Regions from separate parts of the Streptomyces sp. NPDC050856 genome, predicted to be linked through region 3. Evidence: riboswitches for the same ligand, from Rfam matches in the RefSeq annotation. Region 3 holds a riboswitch; each other region holds the start of a gene.

Region 1 (3,268 bases), on a different contig from region 3:
GCGTGCGCAGCTCGGCGAACTGCGCCTCGTCGTTGGCGTCCGCGATGGAGCCGGGCCGCAGTCCGTCACCGAGGGAGTACGTCACGTCGTACGCGGCGAGGATCTCGCAGAGCTCCTCGAAGTTCTCGTACAGGAACGACTCCCTGTGGTGCGCCAGGCACCACGCGGCCATGATCGAGCCACCGCGCGAGACGATGCCGGTCTTGCGGCGCGCGGTCAGCGGCACGTACCGCAGCAGCACCCCGGCGTGCACCGTCATGTAGTCGACGCCCTGTTCGGCCTGCTCGATGACGGTGTCCTTGTAGATCTCCCAGGTCAGTTCCTCGGCCTTGCCGTCGACCTTCTCCAGGGCCTGGTACAGCGGCACCGTCCCGATCGGGACGGGGGAGTTGCGCAGCACCCACTCACGGGTGGTGTGGATGTTGCGGCCGGTCGAGAGGTCCATGACCGTGTCCGCGCCCCAGCGCGTCGCCCAGGTCATCTTCTCCACCTCCTCCTCGATGGAGGAGGTGACAGCGGAGTTTCCGATGTTGGCGTTGACCTTCACCAGGAACCGCTTGCCGATGATCATCGGCTCGATCTCCGGGTGGTTGACATTGGCCGGGAGCACGGCCCGCCCGGCGGCGATCTCCTCCCGCACGACCTCGGGCGAGACGTTCTCGCGGATCGCGACGTACTCCATCTCCGGGGTGATCTCGCCCCGGCGGGCGTACGCGAGCTGTGTCACCGCCTGCCCGTCCCGGCCCCGGCGCGGCTGGCGCGGCCGTCCGGGGAACACCGCGTCGAGGTTGCGCAGCCCGCCGCGCGGCGAGGTGTGCTTGAGTCCGTCGTCCTCGGGGCGGACCGGGCGGCCGGCGTACTCCTCGGTGTCGCCCCGGCCGATGATCCAGTTCTCCCGCAGCGGCGGCAGACCCCGGCGTACATCGGTGTCGACGGCCGGGTCGGTGTACGGGCCCGAGGTGTCGTACAGCGTCACGTCCTTGCCATTGGTGAGGTGCACCTTGCGGACCGGCACCCGGATGTCGGGGCGGGAGCCCTCGACGTATCCCTTGTGCCATCCGATGGACTTCCCGGCCTCGTCGTTCTGGTTCGAGGCAGGCGTGCGTGCGTCCGATACGGTCATCGTGACCTACTCCCTACGCCGGCATTACCCGGTAACAGGTTCGGCGGTCGGCGCAGCTGCTTCCGTACGGATGTACGGAGGTCAGCGCCCTCTCAGCCCGGTGCTCCGAGCTCCCGCGTGTGCAAAGTGCCACCACGCTAGCGTCCTGGCGGCCACGCTGAACAGAGGCCCCCCGCCGTTCTTGCGATGATCGGTCGGTGACTTCCTCCCATCAGACCCCCGAGCCCGACGGACATCTCCACGCCCACAGCCACAGTCATGGGCCTGCCGCACCCGTCTCCCAGCACCTGCGCAAGGTGATCGCGGCGGTGCTGATCCCCTTCGCCACGGCGGTACTGGTCGGTCTCGCCGTCCTGTGGCCGGGCGGCGCACCGGCGCACGAGCGCACCGGCGTCGGCTTCGACCGGCAGACCGAGCAGGGCGAGGTCGTCCGCGTCGACAAGGTGGACTGCAAGGACGTGAACGCCGCCCAGGTCCCGCCCACCGGTGACACCACGACACCCCAGGGACGGGAGGCGGTCAACGCCCAGCAGGGCCTGTGCAAGAAGGCGACGGTCGAGGTCACCAGCGGCAAGGACAAGGGCCGCACCTTCATCGAGGTCGTCCAGCCGGACGCGCCCCGGCAGCTGTCCGAGGGGCAGGGCGTGGTGGTGGCGTACGCCCCCGACGCTCCCCGTGATCTCCAGTACTCGGTCACCGATGTCGACCGCAAGGTGCCGATGGGGCTGCTCGCGGCCGTCTTCGCGCTGGCGGTGGTGGCGGTCGGCCGGATGCGTGGGGTGATGGCGCTGGTGGCGCTCGCCGTGAGCTTCGCCGTCCTGACCCTCTTCATCCTGCCGGCCATCCTCCAGGGTTCCAATCCCCTGGTCGTGGCGGTCATCGGGGCCAGCGCCATCATGCTGATCGCGCTCTACAGCTGCCATGGCCTGACCGCCCGCACCTCGGTCGCGGTGCTCGGCACGCTGATCTCGCTGCTGCTGATCGGGCTGCTGGGCTCGCTCTTCATCGGCTGGGCGTCGCTGACCGGCAACACCGACGACAACACCGGGCTGATCCATGGCCTCTACCCCGACATCGACATGTCGGGACTGCTGCTGGCCGGTGTCATCATCGGTTCGCTCGGCGTGCTGGACGACGTGACGGTCACCCAGACCTCGGCGGTGTGGGAACTGCACCAGGCCGACCCGAAGATGGGACCGCGCGCCCTGTACCGGGCGGGGATCCGGATCGGCCGGGACCACATCGCCTCGGTGGTCAACACCCTGGTGCTGGCGTACGCGGGCGCGGCGCTTCCGCTGCTGCTGCTCTTCTCGATCGCCCAGAGCAGCGTGGGGACGGTGGCCAACAGCGAGCTGGTGGCGGAGGAGATCGTCCGGACCCTGGTCGGTTCGATCGGGCTGGTCGCCTCGGTGCCGGTGACCACGGCCCTGGCCGCCCTGGTGGTCTCCGCCGACCGGCCGTCGCCGGCCGGGGCCTCCGGTCCGGCGTCGCGCGGCGGCCGGGGCCGGCGCCGCAAGAAGTGACGGCCGGGGACGTTCCGCGGCCGAAGCCGCCGTGGCGGAGTGACCCTGCCCGAAGGGCTTCGATCCAGGGCTTCGATCCAGGGTCTTCGGTCGAGGCGTTTCGGTCGGAGGTCCTCGGTCGAGAGACGTCGTGGGCCAGGGGCTTCGGCCGCAGCACCCGGGGCGGAGGGGCCTGGGGAAGGGGCGGCGGGGATCAGCCGGCCAGGATCCGGCCGAGCGCCTCTTCCAGGCTGCACTCGAAGTCGCCCAGCGTGCACTCCTTGCCCAAGGGCACCAGTCTGTCGGTCCGGTCGAGGAAGGCCACCAGGGTGTGCGCTGTCGCGCGGAACAGCGCGCGTTCACCGGCGACCTGGAGGCGGATGCTGACGTCCGCGTGCTCCCCCTCACCGGACGGCGTGATGCGCACATCGCCCTCGCCACTGGGCGCTTGGATCCCGTCCGCCAGCAGCTCACGACCGAAGGTCCAGGTCACAGGGGCGTCGCCGGGCAGGTGGAACGTCATCCGGACCGCGAACGGATCCGCTGTCTCGTACCCCAGCTCGACCGGGATCCTGAAGGAGAGCTCCTCGGAGACGACGAAGCTCATCAGGATCTCGGCCTGAACCGACTCGCGCATCTTGTA
Region 2 (3,268 bases), on a different contig from region 3:
GGCAGCACGGTGAAGCCGTCGTCGACCAGGGTCTCGGCCGCGTCGAGCAGTTCGACCGGGTCCGGCAGGAGCGTGCGCTCGTCGGCGACGACCTCCAGCTTGATCCAGTCCGTACCCAGTGCCTCCCGCGCCAGGCGGGCGGTCAGCACCGCCTCGCCCGCGGTGAAGCAGCCGGCCGTGTTCGGCAGCACGCGGACGCCCAGCCGGTCCAGCACGGACAGCACCGAGCCTTGGACGGTCGGGTCGAGGCGGCGCATCGCCACGGTCGTCAGCTCGGTGCCGCTGGCGACGAGCGAGCGTTCCAGCACGTCGAGGCTGGGAGCTCCGCCCGTACCCATGATCAGCCGGGAGTCGAAGGTGGTCCCGGCGATGGTGAGACGGTCGTCGGCCACGGCTCAGCCCCCCTGGACCGCGGTGAGCACCTCGACCCGGTCGCCGTCACCGAGCAGCGTCCCGGCCCACTGGCCGCGCGGGACCACCGTCTCGTTGACGGCGGCGGCGACACCGGACGGCGCGGCGGTGAGGGTGGCGACCAGGGCGTCCAGGGTGACGGGCGCGGCGAGCTGCCGCGTCTCGCCGTTCACGGAGACGTTCATGACACTCCTGCGGGAGAGGAAGCGGGAGAAACGGGGGAGGAGGCGGGGGAAGGGACGGCGGCGGAGGTGAAGCGGGCCGGGCTGAACGCCCGGGCCTCCTCCGGCAGCTCGCCGGTGACCAGCAGTTCGGCCATGACGTCACCGGTGACGGGCGTCAGGAGCACCCCGTTGCGGTAATGGCCGGTCGCCAGGTGCAGCCCGGGCAGCGCGGACGGCCCCAGCAGCGGCGCGTTGTCGGGCGACCCGGGCCGCAGCCCCGCGCGGGTCTCGGTCAGCGGCAGCTCGGTGATGCCGGGCACCAGCTCATGGGCGTCGCGCAGCAGCTCGTACACCCCGCCGGCGGTGACCGTGGTGTCCCAGCCCAGCTCCTCGCTGGTGGCGCCCACGACCAGCTCGCCGTTCTCACGCGGCACCAGGTAGACGTGGCTGCCCCGGACGACGGCCCGGACGGTACGGCTCAGGAAGGGCGCGCGGAGGCGCGGCACCGTCAGCCGCAGCACCTGCCCCTTGACGGGCCGCACCGGCGGCAGCGCGCCGTCCGGGACGCCGCCGAGCCGACCGCTCAGGCTGCCCGCGGCGAGCACCACCTGGTCGGCGTGGAGCGCCGTGCCGTCCGCGAGCACCGCCCCCGCGGCCCGGTCCCGTACCACCGACAGCCGGTCCGCCCAGGCGCGCCGGAAGACCACACCGGCCCGCTCACAGGCCGTGACCAGGGCCGCCGCCAGCCGCCTGGGGTCCACCTGGTGATCGCCGTCCACCCGCAGCCCGCCGCGCACCCCGGGCGCCAGCATGGGTTCCAGCCGCCGGCACTCGCGGCCGGTCAGCCACTGTGAGTCCAGCCCTGAGCGCTGTTGCAGGGCGTGGAGTTCCCGCAGGTGGGCGCGGTCGTCGGCGTCCAGGGCGACGGCGAGCGTGCCGCACGCCCGGTAGCCGACGTCCAGCCCGGTGGCCTCCCGGAGCCCGGCGGCGAAGTCCGGGTAGCGGCGGGCGGAGGACAGGTTGAGCCCGAGCAGCGTCTGCTCGCCGTAGTGGAGCTCGGTGACCGCGGCGAGCATGCCGGCCGCCACCCGCGCGGCCCCGCCGCCCGGCTCGGGGTCGGCGACGGCGACCCGCAGCCCGCGCTGCGCCGCCCGCCAGGCCGTCACCAGGCCGATGATCCCGCCCCCGATGACGAGGACATCCGATCCTGTACGTGGATGCATGGGCGTCCAGCCCCTCCCTTCGCCGGCATGACCCGGATCAGGTTCGTACGGTCGGAGGCCGGCCAGCCTCCCTCTCAGCCCGGTGCGTCCGGGCTCCCGCGAGTGCTCTGCGGTGGCCAGACTAACCGACCCCCCACCACGCGGTAAGGGAGGCTTCACGGGTGGGGCGCGCGGCGGACGATCGGCTTCCTGACATCGCGTCACCTGCGTAAGGTGGCCGGGTGAGCGAGGAGCGGAACCAGCAGCAGCGGCGCGTCGTCATCGCCGGGGCGGGCATGGCGGGCGTGCAGACCGCCGTGGCCCTCCGGGAACAGGGCTTCACCGGCCCGGTGCTCCTGATCGGCGCGGAGCCGCACCAGCCCTACGACCGGCCACCGCTGTCCAAGGCGGTCCTGCTGGGTACGGCCGAGGGCTCGGCCTTCGACATCGACTTCGAGTCGCTCGACGTCGAGCTGCGCCTCGGGGTCGAGGTCACCGGCGTACGCGCCGAGGAGCACGAGGTGGACACCGGGGACGGGCCCGTCCCCTACGACGTCCTGGTCGTCGCCACCGGCGCCCGGCCCGTCGCGCTGCCCGGCTCCGACGGCGTGCCCGGGGTCCACCTGCTGCGCACCCTGGACGACGCCGAGCGGCTCCGGCCGGTCCTGGCGGAGCGGCACGACATCGTGGTGGTCGGCGCCGGCTGGATCGGCGCCGAGTTCACCACCGCCGCCCGGGAGGCGGGGTGCGCGGTGACCGTGGTGGAGGCCGCCGACCTGCCGCTGGCCGGTGCCCTGCCCGCCGAGGTCGCCGCCCCGATGGCCGAGTGGTACCAGGAGAGCGGTGCCCAGCTCCTCACCCGCGCGCGGGTGGGCCACCTCGAACCGGGCGAGGTCGCCCTGGAGGACGGCCGGCTGCTGCCCGCCGACGCGGTGGTCGTCGGCATCGGAGCCAGGCCCGCCACCGACTGGCTGGCGGGGTCCGGCATCGAGCTGGGCTCGGACGGCGCGGTCACCGCCGACGAGCACCTGCGCACCTCGGTCCCCGATGTGTACGCCGTCGGCGACTGCGCCTCCTTCCCCTCCGCCCGGTACGGCGAGCGGCTGCTGGTGCACCACTGGGACAACGCCCTGCAGGGCCCGCGCACGGTCGCCGCAGGCATCGCGGGCGGGGCCCCGAGGCCCTATGACCCGGTGCCGTACTTCTGGTCCGAGCAGTTCGGCCGGTTCGTCCAGTACGCGGGGCACCACGCCGCGGCCGACACCCTGGTCCGGCGCGGCGACCCGGCCGGGGCCGCCTGGTCGGTGGCGTGGCTGCGCGAGGGCGCCCTGGTGGCGCTGCTCGCGGTGGGCCGCCCGCGCGACCTCGCGCAGGGGCGCAAGCTCATCGAGGCGGGCACGCCGCTGGACCCGGAGCGCGTCGCCGACCCCGCCGTACCGCTGAAAGGCGCCGTGCCGGCCTAGCCCGGCTACCGGCTGTCAGCGCGGGATG
Region 3 (3,268 bases):
GTACCGTCCAGGCGTGGACCGCGAGGACGGCGCCCACCGCCACGAACTGCACCAGTGTCAGCACCGCCGCCGTGGGCAGGTCGAGCAGCTGCGCGGTCTGCCGGTAGATCTCCGCCTCCAGCGTGGCGTAGGCGGGCCCGCCGAGGATCTGTACGACGCCGAAGGAGGTGTACGTGAAGAGGAAGACCATCAGCGCGGCCGCCGCCACGGCGGGCCCGAGCGCGGGCAGGGTGACGCGCCGCCACGCGCCGAAGCGGGAGGCGCCCAGCACCCGGGCGGCCTCCTCCTGGCGCGGGTCGAGCTGGGACCACAGGCCGCCCACCGTCCGCACGACCACCGCGTAGTTGAAGAAGACGTGCGCGAGGAGGATCGCCCACACCGTGGTGTCGAGCCGCACGCCCCACAGCCCGTCGGTCAGCCCGCCCCGCCCGACCACGGCCAGGAAGGCCGTCCCGACGACCACGGTCGGCAGCACGAACGGCACGGTGACCACGGCCCGCAGCAGCTGCTTGCCGGGGAAGTCGAGGCGGGCGAAGACATAGGCGCCGGGCAGGGCGAGCAGCAGGGTCAGCGCGGTGGAGGCGAGGGCCTGCCAGGTGGTGAACCACAGCACGTCCAGGATGTCCGGGCGGCTCAGCACCTCACCGAGCCGCCCGAACCGCCAGCCGCCGTCCTCGGTCCGAAGCCCGCGTCCGACGATGGCGGTGACGGGGTAGGCGAAGAACAAGGCGAAGAACACGACGGGCAGGGCCAGCAGCCCGCCACGTACCGCTCCGTCCCTGACGGCCGCGCGCGCGCCGGCCCTCACTTGAGCACGAGCGAGGACCACGTCTTGATCCACTGTTCGCGGTTCTCGGCGATCCTGTCGGGAGCGACCGTGTGCGGCTTGTCGATCCTGGCCCCGTGCTCGGTGAACAGCTCGGGCAGCTTCGCGTCCTTGGCGACCGGGTTCACGAACATCTGCAGCGGCAGGTCCTCCTGGAAGGTCCTGCTGATCAGGAAGTCGATCAGCGCCTTGCCTCCGGCCTCGTTCCTCGCGCCGGCCAGCAGCCCCGCGAACTCGGTCTGCCGGAAGCAGGTGCCGGTGGCCACGCCGGTCGGCGCCTGCGCGGGCCGCGGCTCGGCGTACAGCACCTCCACCGGCGGGCTGGAGGCGTAGGACACGACGAGCGGCCGGTCGCCCTTGGCCTGCTTGCCGCCGGCCGAGCCGGAGAACTCCTGGTTGTAGGCGAGCTCCCAGCTGTCGACCACCTTGACGCCGTTGGCCTTGAGCTTCTTCCAGTAGTCCGGCCAGCCCTCGTCCCCGTACTCGGCGGCCGTGCCGAGCAGGAATCCGAGCCCGGGCGAGGACCGCTCGGGGTTCTCCACCACCAGCAGGTCCTTGTAGGCGGGCTCGGCGAGGTCGTCGAAGGTGCTGGGCGGCGCCAGCTTCCTGTCGGCGAAGTACTTCTTGTCGTAGTTGACGCAGATCTCGCCGGTGTCGACGGGCGTGACCCGGTGCTCGTCCTTGTCCAGCTGCACGGCCTCGGGGATCCGGTCCAGGCCCTTGGCCTCGTACGGCTCGAAGAGCCCGTGGTCGAGGGCCCGGGAGAGCAGGGTGTTGTCGACGCCGAAGAAGACGTCGCCCTGCGGGGCGCCCTTGGTGAGGACGGCCTTGTTGACGGCCTCGCCCGCGTCACCGCTCTTGAGGACCTTGACGGTGTACCCGGTCCGCTTCGTGAACTCCTTCAGGACCGCCGGGGAGGCGTTGAAGGAGTCGTGGCTGACGAGCGTGACGGTCTTCGAGCCCGTGCCGCCGTCGCCGGAGGTCTCGCCGGACCCGCCGCCGCAGGCGGTGAGCGCGGTGACGCCCAGCGCGGCCGCCAGCGCGCCGACCGTGATCTTCCTGGTGGTGCTCACTGAGATTCCTCCTGGGTATGCCAGGAGAAGACGCGGCCCTGCCCGCCGGGTCTCCGGCGGGCAGGGCGCAACAGCTCGAGTAACGACCGAACTTCCTACCCAGAATGACCTGGGCGAGGTTCAGAGGGTCTGCGGCCACCCGCGCTGGTTCCCCAGGCGTGTGCCGCACTCTCAGCGCTGTGGCGCTCCCCTGTCGGAATATGAAGATGTTCTCGAGCCAAGACTACAAGCTCACCGCTCGGCGGCGGCCAGCTGTCCACAGGCGCCGTCGATCTCCTGCCCGCGCGTGTCACGCACGGTGACCGGTACGCCGTGGGCGGCGATCGCCTCGACGAACGCCTTCTCGTCCTCCGGCCGCGACGCGGTCCACTTGGAGCCCGGCGTCGGGTTGAGCGGGATCAGGTTGACATGCACCCGCTTGCCCTTGAGCAGCCGGCCCAGCAGGTCACCGCGCCATGCCTGGTCGTTGATGTCCCGGATGAGCGCGTACTCGATGGAGACGCGGCGGCCGGACTTCTCCGCGTACTCCCAGGCGGCGTCCAGCACCTCCCGCACCTTCCAGCGCGTGTTGACCGGGACGAGGGTGTCGCGCAGCTCGTCGTCCGGCGCGTGCAGCGAGACGGCGAGACGGCACTTGAAGCCCTCGTCGGCGAACCGCAGCATGGCCGGGACCAGGCCCACGGTGGAGACGGTGATGCCGCGCTGGGAGAGCCCGAGCCCGTCCGGTTCGGGGTCGGTCAGCCGGCGGATGGCTCCGACGACCCGCTTGTAGTTGGCGAGCGGCTCGCCCATGCCCATGAAGACGATGTTGGACAGCCGGGCCGGGCCCCCGGGGACCTCGCCGTCGCGCAGGGCGCGCATGCCGTCCACGATCTGGTGCACGATCTCGGCGGTCGACAGGTTGCGGTCCAGGCCCGCCTGGCCGGTGGCGCAGAAGGGGCAGTTCATGCCGCAGCCGGCCTGCGACGAGATGCACATCGTCACGCGGTCCGGGTAGCGCATCAGCACGGACTCGACCAGCGTGCCGTCGTGCAGGCGCCACAGGGTCTTGCGGGTGGTGTCGTCGTCACAGGAGATGTGCCGGACGACGGACATGAGGTCGGGCAGCAGCTCGCCGGCGAGCCTCTCGCGCGAGGCGGCCGGAATGTCGGTCCACTGGGCCGGGTCGTGGGCGTACCGCGAGAAGTAGTGCTGCGAGAGCTGCTTGGCGCGGAACGGCTTCTCGCCGATCGCGGCCACCGCCTCCTTGCGCTCGGCGGGCGTCAGGTCGGCGAGGTGCCGGGGCGGCTTCTTGGCTCCGCGCGGCGCGACGAAGGTAAGTTCTCCCGGAGCGGGGGGTGCCATGAGCTGTAACTCCTCAGAAAAGACG

What was found. A riboswitch is a leader RNA that binds a small molecule or an ion and turns the genes downstream of it on or off. The one in region 3 is predicted to bind thiamine pyrophosphate.
Region 1: linked by a shared signal. The riboswitch ahead of thiC (phosphomethylpyrimidine synthase ThiC) and the one ahead of AB0H53_RS08540 (thiamine ABC transporter substrate-binding protein) in region 3 are both predicted to bind thiamine pyrophosphate.
Region 2: linked by a shared signal. The riboswitch ahead of thiO (glycine oxidase ThiO) and the one ahead of AB0H53_RS08540 (thiamine ABC transporter substrate-binding protein) in region 3 are both predicted to bind thiamine pyrophosphate.

What each region holds. Positions count from the first base shown of each region.
Region 1 covers NZ_JBFAGV010000003.1:118,169-121,436, forward strand. Annotated here, with positions in the region: gene thiC (phosphomethylpyrimidine synthase ThiC) at 1-1,123, opposite strand, end outside; TPP riboswitch at 1,117-1,250, opposite strand; gene AB0H53_RS03925 (YibE/F family protein) at 1,321-2,646, shown strand; gene AB0H53_RS03930 (SsgA family sporulation/cell division regulator) at 2,840-3,262, opposite strand.
Region 2 covers NZ_JBFAGV010000017.1:94,453-97,720, forward strand. Annotated here, with positions in the region: gene AB0H53_RS17640 (thiazole synthase) at 1-392, opposite strand, end outside; gene thiS (sulfur carrier protein ThiS) at 396-596, opposite strand; gene thiO (glycine oxidase ThiO) at 593-1,798, opposite strand; TPP riboswitch at 1,796-1,908, opposite strand; gene AB0H53_RS17655 (FAD-dependent oxidoreductase) at 2,020-3,240, shown strand.
Region 3 covers NZ_JBFAGV010000006.1:212,990-216,257, reverse strand. Annotated here, with positions in the region: gene AB0H53_RS08545 (iron ABC transporter permease) at 1-754, opposite strand, end outside; gene AB0H53_RS08540 (thiamine ABC transporter substrate-binding protein) at 805-1,899, opposite strand; TPP riboswitch at 1,974-2,101, opposite strand; gene rlmN (23S rRNA (adenine(2503)-C(2))-methyltransferase RlmN) at 2,131-3,243, opposite strand.